DNA from 2 places in the Acinetobacter defluvii genome. Region 1 is predicted to be linked to the other one. Evidence: predicted binding sites of a transcription regulator. Region 1 holds the regulator's gene; the other holds the start of a gene.
The links. Region 1 encodes PhoB, which activates phosphate uptake and scavenging genes when phosphate is short. Its sites were predicted from a motif close to TGTCATNAANCTGTCATAA; they were not measured.
Positions count from the first base shown of each region.

Region 2: DJ533_RS06770 (inorganic phosphate transporter) is a predicted target of PhoB. The motif match lies at 2,356-2,374, and genes of this name have one in related genera.

Region 1 is NZ_CP029397.2:3,217,825-3,225,184, reverse strand. It holds gene pncB (nicotinate phosphoribosyltransferase) at 1-174, shown strand, start outside; gene DJ533_RS17935 (sulfurtransferase) at 282-1,130, shown strand; gene asd (archaetidylserine decarboxylase) at 1,127-1,978, shown strand; gene phoR (phosphate regulon sensor histidine kinase PhoR) at 2,070-3,428, opposite strand; gene phoB (phosphate regulon transcriptional regulator PhoB) at 3,449-4,159, opposite strand; gene DJ533_RS17915 (TetR/AcrR family transcriptional regulator) at 4,383-5,087, opposite strand; gene DJ533_RS17910 (SDR family NAD(P)-dependent oxidoreductase) at 5,290-6,135, shown strand; gene DJ533_RS17905 (MATE family efflux transporter) at 6,204-7,360, opposite strand, start outside.
Region 2 is NZ_CP029397.2:919,487-926,846, reverse strand. It holds gene DJ533_RS06775 (hypothetical protein) at 1-607, shown strand, start outside; gene DJ533_RS06770 (inorganic phosphate transporter) at 672-2,294, opposite strand; gene metH (methionine synthase) at 2,753-6,442, shown strand; gene DJ533_RS06755 (multidrug effflux MFS transporter) at 7,284-7,360, opposite strand, start outside.

The sequences.
Region 1 (7,360 bases):
TTGACCAATGACATGGGGCAAACACCACTGAATATTGTTTTAAAATTAGTGGAGTGTAATGGTCAGTCGGTAGCAAAAATTTCAGATAGTCCAGGAAAAACCATGACAGACAATGACACATTCTTGGCTTATTTACGACAAGTTTTTGAAATACAAGAACCAAGTGTTGAGTAGAAAATCTATAGCTGATTTTTTGCTATAGAAAAGCATAAAATCAGCAAAATTGTAAAAAAGACTATGCTAAGATCATCAATATAAACTGTTAAAATTCAAAAAATCTTATGACTGCCTCACCTTTTAATTTTGATTTGTTGATTGATGCTGAACAGTTGGTGCCTTATTTGGGACATGAACAGTTACGCATTGTTGATCTGAGTCGGAGTTCGGTTTATGAACAGCTGCATATTCCGCATACCTTACATTTAAAGCCAAATCTTTTGGTGCGTCAGGAAGAACATGCTTCAGGTTTATTGCCAGATGAACATGGTTTGCGTGCCTTGATAGATTATTTGAATATTTCTCCTACACATCATGTGGTGGTTTATGATGATGAAGGTGGGGCATGGGCAGGACGCTTGATTTGGAATTTACATTGTTTAGGCTTTGAAAATGTCAGTTTGCTGAATGGCGGTATTCATGCGTGGTTGGGCGCAGGATTACCGACTTCCTCGGAAGTAGAAGAATTTAAAAAAGTGAATAATTTGGTCAAAATAGATTTTAAAAATATAGAAAAATATAGAATTAAATATGATCAATTATTAGACAAAGTACAACAAAGTGCAGTACAAGTGTGGGATTGTCGTACGACAGAAGAATATACAGGACAACGTTTAGCAGCCAGACGTGGTGGTCATATTCCCAATGCACGACATTTTGAATGGAGTACTGCAATTAATCGTCAAAATCATTTAAAATTACATCCTTTAGAACGCACGCAACAACGTTTAAAACAATTGGGCTTTCATTTGGATCAACCTGTGGTGGTGTATTGTCAATCACACCATCGTTCAGGATTGGCATATATCTTAGGTCGATTACTCGATTGGAACATTCAAGCTTATGATGGTGCGTGGAGCGAATGGGGCAATCGCCTCGACAGTCCTATTATTAGTGGAGAATCACCTTCGTGAGTCTGACCTCAAACTTAAAAAAACAACTCTTTATTCGTGCACAAAATTTAGTACCGCAGCAACAGCTCAGCCGTGTTGTGGGTAAGCTTGCTGCTAGTGAAAATCCGATTGTTAAAAATGTTGTGATTCAAGCTTTTAAAGCACAATATGGCATTGATATGTCGATTGCACAGCAAACCGATGCCTTAAAATATAAATCATTTAATGAGTTTTTTACCCGTGCTTTAAAAGATGGCGTGCGTGAAATTGATGCAGATGCAAGCAGCATCGTTTCACCTGCGGATGGTGCAATTTCACAATTGGGTAAAGTGAAAGAAGGCGATGTATTTCAAGCCAAAGGACAAAGTTTTTCTGTTGAAAAACTAATTGGTGATCCACAACTTGCTGCACCATTTAAAAATGGTGAATTTGCCACGGTTTATTTGTCACCGCGTGATTATCATCGTGTACACATGCCTTTTGCAGGGACATTAACTGAAACTTTATATATCCCAGGCGAATTATTTTCAGTGAATCAAACCACTGCGGAAAATGTACCAGGTTTATTTGCGCGTAATGAACGTATGGTCTGTTTGTTTGATACTGAACTAGGGCGTATGGCGGTGGTTTTAGTGGGTGCAATGATCGTGGCAGGAATTGAAACTGTCGCAACAGGCAAAGTCAAACCATCTGGTCGTTTAGAGTTAAATCACCATGACTTAAAACTTGAAAAAGGCGATGAATTAGGACGTTTTTATTTGGGTTCAACGGCGATCGTTTTATTTGAACACGATAAAATGAATTGGGATGCGCAATTTAAAGCCAACTCAGTGGTGGTTATGGGTGAAGCTTTGGGGCATACCTTATAAGCATTTAACAAACTGTAGCTTTTAGTAAAGGTGAAGAAAGCTATATTCTTCACCTTTCATTTATTCTAAGATTTAGCCATAAAAACAAAAATCATTCAGGTTTATATAAACGTTCTTTCGGAAATACGACTCTAAAGGTAGAGCCTTGGTTTTCAATAGAATCAATTTCTAAATAAGCATTATGTTGCATGAGTACATGCTTCACAATTGCTAAACCTAAACCTGTACCGCCCGTTTGGCGACTGCGTGCGCTGTCAACACGATAAAAACGCTCAGTCAAACGTGGTAAATGTTTTGGGTCAATGCCAATGCCTGTGTCTTGTACTGTAAAATAACCATGTTGACCATCATCATGCCAGCCCATAGTCACTGAACCACCTTTAGGCGTATATTTAATTGCATTGGTAATTAAGTTGCTGAAAGCGCTAGCAAGTTCAGTGTCTGAACCGATCAAATCACAATGACTGTCGATATCCAAATTTAAGGTATGCCCATAATCGACATTATAAGCTTGTGCATCATCAAATAATTGATTCATCAAACTTGGCATTTCAATAATTTGATTTTTGGCAATTTGTTTATTGCCCTCAAGACGAGATAACAACAATAAATCATTGACGAGTGCATTCATACGGCGTGTTTGCGAATGCATTTGATCGAAAGCACGTTTCCAACGAGGATTTAAGTCTTCTTGGTCGGTAAATGTTTCGATATAGCCACTCAACACAGTCAGTGGTGTACGTAATTCATGCGAAATATTATCGACAAAATCTTTACGCATTTGTTCTAAGTTATGCACACGTGTGACGTCATAGGCGACCAATAAACGGCTTTCACTACCAAAACGTGTGAGTTTAATTTGGACATAATGTTCATCATAAACCGTTGATTTTATTTTAATGCCATCAGGTGATTGGTCTATATTATTAAAATACTCAATAAAACTCGGTTGACGAATAATGGTCAAGATATTGCGACCCCGATCTGACATTTGAATGCCAAGTAATCTCTCAGCAGCAGGATTCCACCATTCGATTTGATGTAATTCATCGGTTAAAATCACGGCTTCTGCCAATGCAACCAAGGAAGATTGTGCTCGGTCAATTAGACCCACCATTTCTGCTTGTACGACACGTTCTTGGCGCTGTGCCCGATAGACATTGAACAGCAATGCACCCCATATCCCGCTTAAGTTTGGCGGGACATCATAGGGGCGATTGGAAATCCATTCATTGACCAAATACAAAGAACGCAGTTGAAATATAAAAAAGATCGCAAATGCCAGTGAAATACAGATCCAAAAATACCCTATCCCGACGCCTATGAAGCATCCGATGACTAAAAGAAATGCAAGTAGGCGTAAATCTTGTTTGGCAAATGTCCACAAACTGCTATAGCGAAACTTTTTATGGTCTCGTGCAAGATCGGGGACGGGGTAGGGTTCATACATAAAACAAAATTGACCTAAATTTAACCTAAAGCAACATCAGCACGTGTAGAAAAACGGTATCCTGTACCACGAACTGTTTGTACATAACGGTCAGCACCATAAGGTTCTAACACTTTACGCAAACGACGAATATGCACATCAATGGTACGGTCTTCAATATAGACATTTCCGCCCCAAACTTGGTCAAGCAGTTGTGCACGTGTATAAGCACGTTCTGGGTGGGTCATAAAGAATGCCAAAAGACGGTATTCAGTTGGTCCCATTTCTAAAATGCTATCGCCAAAGCTCACACGTTGGCTAACTGGATCTAGAATTAAACCATTTGCATCAATTGATTTTTCCCCACTCAGTGCATTGGCACGGCGTAAAACAGCTTTAATACGAGAAACCAATTCACGAGTTGAAAAGGGTTTGGTCATATAGTCATCAGCACCAGCATCTAAACCTTGTACTTTATGATCTTCTTCACCACGCGCAGTCAGCATAATCACGGGAATTTCAGCCAAATTTTCATCACGCTTTAAGCGGCGACATAAGTCTACGCCACTTACGCCACCAGGCATCATCCAATCCAATAGGATCAGTGCTGGTCGTTGGTCTACGATCATTTGATGCGCTTGTTTGGCATCTTCAGCTTGTAAGCATTGAAAGCCAGCCATATCTAATGATGTATGGATCATCTCTCGAATCGGAAGTTCGTCATCGACGATTAAAATATAGTCATCTTTCACAACGCAATATCCTATGTATGAACGGTGAACCGTTTTATTATTTATGACAGGCTTATTACAAAGATTAATTATGACAGTATCATTGCAAAAAAAAGATATCGGCTATTTTTTGCAAAATTTTGTGACAAAACCTGTGAAGTTATATGAATATTCCATGAAATAATCAGGATTGTTTAGTTTCATAGTTTGAATAAAAATAACCCGTCATACAAATTTGGTATATTTAAGCACTTTGTTTTTCAGAAAAAGAATCCAATAATGATAAAAAAACAGTTTCACAAGCAAACACCACTTGTTCTACGGAAAGTTTAAATCCACCCATCACCCAACGCACAGCAATCTGTGTCACATAACCATTCAGTCCTGTCGAAACCAAAGAAATTTCTTGCTCACTGTAGTTAATTCGCGGCATCATCAGCATGACAAAGGCATGAATCATACGATCAAAACGTCCCATGGTTTCATGAATGGTGGCTTGATTATGTAATTCTTGTACCAACATCGCATCCACATAAATAATGCGTGCCATACGTGGATCAGCCTTTAACATCGAAAACAATGCAAATAAGCCTGAGTGAATCATTTTTTTAGAATCAGGAGAGGCTTGCATCACTCCTTGCATTACAGTTTGTTGTAATTGATCAATTAACTGTAAAAAGATTGTTTGGAATAATTCTTCACTTTTCTTAAAAGATTCATAGAAATAGCGTTCTGTCAGTTTTGCCTCATTACAGACATCCTTCACAGTAACTGAGAAAAAGCCTTGCGTACCGTAGGTTTCAATTCCTGCCTCAATCAGTTTTGCACGGCGTGCTAACTTTCGTTCAGACAAAGACATGCCTTTAAATTGTCTTTCTTTTACCAATTTTTTAGATGTGCTTGCTTTTTGCAACTGTGAATTGGTGTCATTTAAAAAATCTGTAGTCATATGAATTTGTGCCAAATTAAGTGTGCAAATAGCAATATTTGATCAATAAAAATAGTTGAAATTTACGTCATACTTCTGAGCAACTCATCAACAAGCAAAAGCTTAACATATTATATTGACAATAGTCATTGTCAAAATTATAGTGTAGCACTGAGTGTATGTATATAAAATACGTACTAAAGAATTCAAACAAGGAAACTCAATGAAAAATTTTAAAAATAAAGTCGCTGCGATTACAGGTGCAGGTTCAGGTATGGGACAGCAATTGGCAGTTTTATTGGCAAAACAAGGCTGTCATTTATCAATCAGTGATGTCAATGAAAAGGGTTTGGCTGAAACTTTAGAATTAGTAAAGCCTTATAATGTGCGTGTCACATCTAAAAAAGTAAACGTTGCAAAACAACAAGAAGTAAAATCGTGGGCAGAAGAAACTGTTCAAAATCATGGCTCTGTAAATATGATTTTCAATAATGCTGGTGTCGCGCTTGGTGCAACGGTAGAAGGCGAAAGTTATGAAGAACTAGAATGGATTGTGGGTATTAACTTCTGGGGTGTGGTTTATGGTACCAAAGAATTTTTACCATACATCAAGAAAACAGGTGATGGTCACATCATTAATACCTCAAGTATCTTTGGTTTAACCGCACAACCGACCCAGTCTGGCTATAATGCAACCAAATTTGCGGTACGTGGTTTTACTGAGTCATTACGTCAAGAACTTGATATTGAGAAATGTGGTGTGTCTGCGCTTTGCGTGCATCCAGGTGGGATTCGTACCAATATTGCAAATGATGCGCGTTTGAGTGAGAGCGTGAAAAAATTAGGGATGCACCCTGAGAAATCAGCAAAAGCCTTCAATAAACTCCTGCGTAAACCTGCAGTAGAAGCAGCACAAGAAATTTTGGATGCAGTGCTTGCAGATAAACGCCGTTTATTGATTGGTGGGGATGCAGTGATTGTGGATTTGGCACAACGTTTACTACCAACTGGCTATCAAAGGTTAGCAACAGGTTTAACAAAGCTCACCAAGCGTTTTGAACCAAAATAATTGATTTGTATGCAATAAACCGTCACTTAGGACGGTTTTATTGCATTCTAAGAAACTTAATCATTAGATTAAATTAAAGCTCGAATGGCTTTTTTCTTCCAGACGAACTGATAATAAATGGCTTGCATTAAACACAAAGACACAAAAGCCAAGGCATAGGCATACCAAATACCTTTTAGACCCCACCACTCACTAAATAGATAAGCAGCCGGTACTTCGATCAGTAAAATAGCAGAAACATTTAAAATCATGGGTACAGTGACTGTCCCGCTGGCACGCATAATCGAGGCAAAAATTGAAGCAGCACCAAAGAAAATAATCGACCACAGTACGATGAATAATAAATTCTGCCCAAGTTCGATCACACTCGGATCTGTAATAAACAGCGCCATTAAATATTTGGAAAATAAATAAGCCAAAATTACCAAACTACCCGTGATCATCACATTCATAATTAATGAAGTACGTGTCACTTTACGCAGGAGTTCTGATTTTCCTGCTCCAATGGCTTGGGCAGCAAAGATCGAAGCTGCAATCGAAATGGACAAGGCTGGAAACTGAATATAATTCAGTACTTGATTCACTGCGCCATAGGCAGCTGTGGCGTGTGAACCATAATGATTCACCAAACCAATAATCACCAAGCCTGCAGCAGAGGTTGTGACCATTTGGATACCTGTCGGAATGCCTAACCGTAAAATAATTTTGGTAAGCTCAGGGTTATATCGAATATGACTGAGCAAGGCTTTATCAGGTTTTAAAGCATGATCACGGTAATTAAGATAAAAAGCCAAAAACCCTAGCACTGCCACATAACCAATACTGGTCGCAATCGCAGGAGCAATAATGCCAAGTTGGGGAAAACCAAAATAACCTGCGATCAAAATCGGTGTTACGATTACGCCGATAAAAATCGTCATGCTCGATGCAATCAACGGGGTGGTACTGTCGCCGACACCACGTAAAATCGAGGTATAAATAATATAAATAAATAGCAACGGACTGCCTGCAAGCATCCATTGTACATAAGGCAAAGACAAGTGCATCACATCAGGGTCGATGCCCAAAAGAAGTAGAATTTGTTTGGCAAATATTACGCCCAATATGGCAATGAAACACCCACCAATTAAGGTCATAAATAATGTTGAACCCACCACCATTTTGACTTTTTCAAGGTTTTTTGCTCCCCATGCTTGTCCCACTAAAACGGTTGCACCCGCAGAAA
Region 2 (7,360 bases), 1.1 Mb from region 1:
ACCCAAAGACGTCATTCAAGCGTCTACACAAAAATACCAACAACGTTCAAAAATTGAAAAATGGTTAAGTAAAAGCGTTGCAACCGCATCTATGAAACATTTCTTTAAACATAACAGTCAGCAATTAATCAACTCTGATAATGGAAAAAGTTATGGTATTGCCGATTGTTTAGTAGTTGAACAAGGACCAAACTATGCCTTAGCCAAACGTATCCAACAGTGGAGAGCAACTTTGGCACGTCATCAGGGACAAAAAGTCAGTATTAATATCGCTCCTTCGACCACAACCATGTCTGTGACTAAAAACCCATTACTCAAAGCTGCATTTAATGGTGCAAGTTTATTTGATGTGGAAGCTTTTGCACCTGAGACGACCAACGCCTTGATGGCAGCACTATGGGTGCATGATTTAAAAAACCAAACCTCAGTAGCAAATCCTGAAACACAGATTGAACATCCTTTGGAGCTGATCATGGAGGGTGCAAACCATGGTGGCTTATGGCGTGTCGCATATTTGGCTCGTACTGCCCTGCCTTTTGCAGCAATTTATGGCTTTGCTAATGATAAATTGCCGATCCAACAATTACTTGGAAAATTTAAAAAATAATCCTAATAAAAAAACGCTGCGATTGCAGCGTTTTTTTATTGAGCTTCAAATATTCATCTAAGGATTAAAATACTTTTAATAACAACCAATACAAAGCACCTGATAAACAGATCGTTGCCGGTAATGTGAAAATCCAAGCGGAAAGAATGGTTTTAACAGTATTAAAATTTAGACCTGATTTATTTGCGACCATCGTACCAGCTACAGCAGAGTTTAAAACATGCGTCGTGGATACAGGCATTCCTAAACCATCGGCTGCTGCAATTGTCGACATCGCCACAAGTTCAGCAGACATTCCTTGACCATAAGTCATGTGGTGCTTACCAATACGTTCACCTACGGTAACTACAATACGTTTCCAACCCACCATTGTGCCTAGACCAAGCGCAAGTGCAACAGCAACTTTCACCCATGTTGGAATATACTGAAGGAACGAATCTAAGTTACTACGATATTCTTTCACTGTTTTTGCTTGCGCTTCATCCATTTTTGGCAATTGCTCAGCTTTATCTAAACGTTTAAAAGCCGTTGTACTTAAGTACATATCATTACGTAATGATGAAACTTCAGACTCAGGAATATCTTTTAAATCCCCAAATTTACCGACACGCTCACCTAAATGATCAGTCAAACTTGCCAAAGCAGGCACAACTTCAGGTGTAATTTCTTTGGTTTGAATATATTTGGTAATGGTATTACGTGCTTGCTCATCTGGAATATCTGCATGCTGTGCATAGATTGCAGATGCTGTCTGTTCAGACAGTTGAGAGAAAGATTGTAAATGTTGCTGATCTAAGTTCTTATTCAAAGAATATGCCAATGGTACTAACCCGATCAAAATCAACATGATCAAGCCCATGCCTTTTTGTCCATCGTTTGAACCATGTGCAAAACTTACCCCTGTACATGTGAAAATCAAAATCGCACGAATCAAAGGTGGGGGTGGTTTATTGCCTTCTGGCGGTTGGAACAACTCCAGCTGTTTCTTGAAAATCTTTTTCACAATCAAGAATACAACAGCAGCAAAAGCAAAACCAATCAATGGGGAAAATAATAAAGCTTTACCCACTTTCATGACTTGATCCATGTCTACACCACTTGCACCACTTGCTGAGTGCAAAATGTAGTTCATGATCCCTACACCTAAAATCGAACCAATTAACGTATGTGAGCTTGAAGCAGGAATGCCTAAGAACCAAGTTCCTAAATTCCATAAAATGGCTGCAATCAGCATGGCAAAGACCATGGCAAAACCAGCACCACTCCCCACATTCATAATCAGTTCGACAGGGAGTAATGCAATGATACCGTAAGCTACCGCACCACTTGCCACCATCACCCCAAGAAAGTTACAAAAACCCGCCCACATTACTGCAACTGGTGCAGGCAGTGCATTGGTATAAATTACCGTTGCGACAGCATTGGCTGTGTCATGAAAACCATTTACAAACTCAAAACCCAACGCAATAAATAAAGCCGTCGCCAGCAACACAACCGAATATAAGCTCAAAGGTGGCACATGCGCCAAATCAGCAGAAAGCTGAACACCGATATAAATCAGTGTAGAAATAATAATCGTGAGAAACACTGGCATAAAAAACTTTGGTGTCGGAACATGAACATTCGTCGACTTGTGTGGAGTCGATGAGTGTGATGAATCTGAAACGGGAGGTAAATTAGAATTCATGCAGACGGTTTAAGCGGATAATAAAATGCGCTTATTGTTCAATTAAATTGTGACAATTATATGACAAATAGCTGTCATATAAAGCAACATTTTTACTAAATGAAATAGATAAAATTTAAAAAACAACTATATATTTTTTATTTTAATATTTAAAATTCAGACACTTACAATTACTAAAAGTCATATTTATGCACATTTTCTATCATTTTTAACCTTTGAAATATTTGTAATATTTGCAATAAAAATTTTCATATTATTTTTTTTGGCGAATTAATTTATACTTTAAGCATGACATTTACATGAATATTCAAGAAAAAATACATTCATTTTTCTCAAAAACTGCTGATAAAAGCAGCAGAAAATAATTTGAGTCCCTCTAAATCATGAATAACAATAAAACTGATGTGAATTCTGCTAACATATATGCCGATTTTATATTCCATCGGATTGGGTTATTTATGTCCACGCTTACCACCCTAAAAGAGCTATTGGCTCAACGGATTCTGATTATTGATGGTGCAATGGGTACCATGATTCAGCGTCACAAACTTGAAGAAGCCGACTATCGTGGTGAGCGTTTTGCCGACTGGGCTTCGGACTTAAAAGGCAACAATGACCTTTTGGTATTGACTCAACCCCAAATCATTCAGGGCATTCATGAAGCGTATTTAGATGCAGGCGCAGATATCATTGAAACTAACTCATTCAATGGTACACGTGTGTCTATGTCTGACTATCATATGGAAGACCTCGTTCCTGAGATCAACCGTGAAGCCGCACGTATTGCCAAAGCAGCGTGTGAAAAATACTCGACACCTGACAAACCACGCTTTGTTGCAGGTGTGCTAGGTCCTACATCACGTACCTGTTCAATTTCTCCGAATGTGAATGACCCTGCTTTTCGTAACATTACCTTTGATGAGCTGAAAGAAAACTATATCGAAGCTGCTCATGCCCTGATCGAAGGGGGTGCAGACATTCTTCTGATCGAAACCGTATTCGATACGCTGAACTGTAAAGCTGCAATTTTTGCAGTCAAAGAAGTATTCAATCAAATTGGCTATGAATTGCCACTCATGATTTCAGGCACGATTACCGATGCTTCAGGTCGTACCCTCACAGGGCAAACCGCAGAAGCGTTCTGGAACTCGGTGCGTCACGGCGATTTATTATCCATTGGTTTTAACTGTGCGCTCGGTGCAGATGCCATGCGTCCGCATGTCAAAACCATTTCCGATGTTGCTGATACTTTTGTTTCAGCGCATCCAAATGCAGGCTTACCCAATGCTTTCGGGGGTTATGACGAAAGCCCAGAAGAAACAGCAGCATTCTTAAAAGAATTTGCGGAAAGCGGTTTGATCAATATTACAGGCGGTTGTTGTGGTACCACGCCTGATCATATCCGTGCCATTTACAATGCAGTGAAAGACATCAAGCCTCGTCAAGTTCCTGAAACCAAGCCTGCATGTCGTTTAAGTGGTTTAGAACCGTTTAACATCTATGATGATTCTTTGTTTGTGAATGTCGGTGAACGTACCAACGTTACAGGTTCAAAGAAGTTTTTACGTTTAATCCGTGAAGAAAACTTTGCCGAAGCTTTAGATGTGGCGTTGCAACAAGTGGTTGCAGGCGCACAGGTGATCGACATTAACATGGATGAAGGGATGCTCGATTCGCAAGGTGCGATGGTGCATTTCCTTAATCTTGTTGCGTCTGAACCTGAAATTTCTAAAGTGCCAATCATGATTGACTCATCAAAATGGGAAATTATTGAAGCAGGCTTGAAATGCGTTCAGGGTAAACCTGTAGTGAACTCAATTTCCTTGAAAGAAGGTTATGACGAGTTTGTACATAAAGCTCGTTTATGTCGTCAGTACGGTGCAGCAATCATCGTCATGGCATTTGATGAAACAGGTCAGGCAGACACCGCAGCACGTAAGCGTGAAATCTGTAAGCGTTCTTATGATGTACTGGTCAATGACGTTGGCTTCCCTGCTGAAGATATTATTTTCGATCCAAACGTGTTTGCAGTCGCAACAGGGATTGAAGAACATAATAACTATGCAGTTGATTTCATTGAAGCAACAGGTTGGATTAAACAAAATCTGCCACATGCGATGATTTCAGGTGGTGTATCTAACGTATCCTTCTCGTTCCGTGGCAATGAGCCTGTACGTGAAGCGATTCACTCTGTGTTCCTTTACCATGCCATCAAACAAGGCATGACCATGGGGATTGTAAATGCCGGTCAAATGGCAATTTACGATGATATTGACCCTGAGTTAAAAGCTGCGGTTGAAGATGTGATTCTGAATCAGAATCAAGGTGAAAGCCATCAAGAAGCGACTGAAAAACTGCTTGAAGTCGCTGAAAAATACCGTGGTCAGGGTGCAGCACAAAAACAGGTTGAGAACCTCGAATGGCGTAATGAGAGCGTAGAAAAACGTCTAGAATATGCTTTAGTCAAAGGTATCACGACTTTTATTGATGAAGATACTGAAGAAGCTCGTTTAAAATCAGCTCGTCCTCTCGATGTGATCGAAGGTCCATTGATGGACGGTATGAATGTGGTCGGTGACCTGTTCGGTTCAGGTAAAATGTTCCTCCCACAAGTGGTCAAATCTGCCCGTGTCATGAAACAAGCGGTGGCTTGGCTCAACCCATTCATTGAAGCTGAAAAATCAGGCGGTCAATCCAAAGGTAAAGTCCTGATGGCGACTGTAAAAGGCGATGTACATGATATTGGTAAAAATATTGTGGGTGTGGTGTTAGGCTGTAATGGTTATGACATCGTTGACCTTGGTGTGATGGTACCTGCTGAGAAAATTTTACAGACTGCGATTGATGAAAATGTCGATATTATCGGCTTGTCAGGTTTGATTACGCCATCTTTGGATGAAATGGTCTTTGTTGCCAAAGAAATGCAACGTAAAGGTTTCCATGTACCACTACTGATTGGTGGCGCAACCACCTCTAAAGCGCATACCGCTGTAAAAATTGATCCGCAATATTCAAATGATGCGGTGATTTATGTTGCCGATGCATCACGGGCAGTGGGTGTGGCAACGACTTTACTTTCTAAAGAAATGAAGCCAAAGTTTGTTGAGGAAACCCGTGCGGAATATGAAAAAGTCCGTGAACGTATTGCCAACAAACAACCGAAAGCCGCAAAACTGTCTTATGCAGAATCGATTGAAAATGGTTTAAAAATTGACTTTGCAGCGAATAAGCCTGCGAAGCCAAACTTCATTGGTACGCAAACCATTACTAATTATCCACTTGAAACTTTAGTGGAATATTTTGACTGGACACCGTTCTTCATTTCGTGGAGTCTGGCAGGTAAATTCCCGAAAATTCTGACGGATGACGTGGTGGGTGAAGCTGCAACTGATTTGTACAATCAAGCGCAGGAAATGTTGAAAGACATTATTGAAAATAAACGCTTTGATGCGCGTGCAGTATTTGGCATCTACCCTGCCAACCGTTCTGCGGCTGATTCTGTTGAAGTTTATAGCGAAGATGGACAAGCTGTGACGCATACTTTCCATCACTTGCGTCAACAATCAGATAAAGTCACAGGCAAGCCAAACTTATCATTGGCTGACTTCGTGGCAAGCAAAGATCAAGCGGAAGATTGGTTAGGTGGCTTCACCGTGTCAATCTTTGGTGCGGAAGAAATGGCGCATGAATACAAAGCGAAAGGTGATGACTATTCTGCGATTCTTGCACAATCTTTAGGTGACCGTTTTGCTGAAGCGTTTGCAGAGCATTTGCATGAGCGTATCCGTAAAGAGTTCTGGGGCAACCAAGCATCTGAAAGTTTAAGTAATGAAGAATTGATCAAAGAGAAGTATGTCGGGATTCGTCCTGCACCAGGCTACCCTGCATGTCCTGAGCATTCTGAAAAAGCATCTTTGTTTGATTGGTTAGGTTCTACCGATAAGATTGGTACGCAGCTCACTACAAGTTTTGCGATGTGGCCACCTTCATCTGTCAGTGGTTTCTATTATGCAAATCCTGAAAGTCAATACTTTAACGTGGGTAAAATTGCTCAGGATCAGCTTGAGGATTATGCAAAGCGTAAGGGTTGGACAATGGATGAGGCGAAGCGTTGGTTAGCACCGAATTTGGATGATTCGGTGAGTTAATTCTTTTTTTCTAAATTAATCCCCCTAAATCCCTCTTTTTCAAAGGGGGATTTTCGCGTATTCAATGAAGTACGTGATAGATCCTCCCTGAACAGAATTTAAAGTACTACTTTAAATGAAGTGTAAGAAAGAGAGGTTGAGTGGGATTAAATAGATATAAAAATACACCTTGAATTTTATATTAAAACAACAATATAAAAATCAATCATACTATTGAATTTTTTTAACTTATGCTTGTATATAAATATCTCGGTGGAGCTTATTGAAAGAGATTTAAAATCTTTAAAAATGATCTATTTTGGGCATCAAACACAAGTCAACTCAACGATCCTTGCGAAGGACTGCTTTCAATTGATGATGATCAACAACAAATAGAAAATTTAAAAAAGATTTTTTATCAACATTCAAATAGCTTAGCCTTAATTGAACAATTTTTTCAAAATATCATTAATATGAAAGATACCAAACTCGGTATTTTCTCTTTAAGCACACCTACGGAAGTTGTCAGAAGATAACCAAACTGTAATGAAGTTCTCGACCTTTATTTAAGCCCGTCAAAAAGTACTCCACATAATCCTATTTTCTATGTTCAATACATTAATAATGATACAGGTATATATCAAACAGATTTCTATAGTCTAAAAGAAGTTGAAGAAAAATTTTCATTAATAGATGATTTATAGCAGATTCTTCAAAAATCATGCTGACTATGTTTGACCCACCACCTAAACGTTATCAGATTTTGAAAATATAGTGCATTTAATTTATATATTTTCAGTTTTTCTATCGATAGATTTGACTGACATACAATTTAGAACACTACTTTAAAATTTAGTAATGATTAGACGTGTAATTGCTGTTGTTTTTTAACCAAGTAAATCGCTACACCACCAGCTAAAGTAAAACCAAGCATTAAGA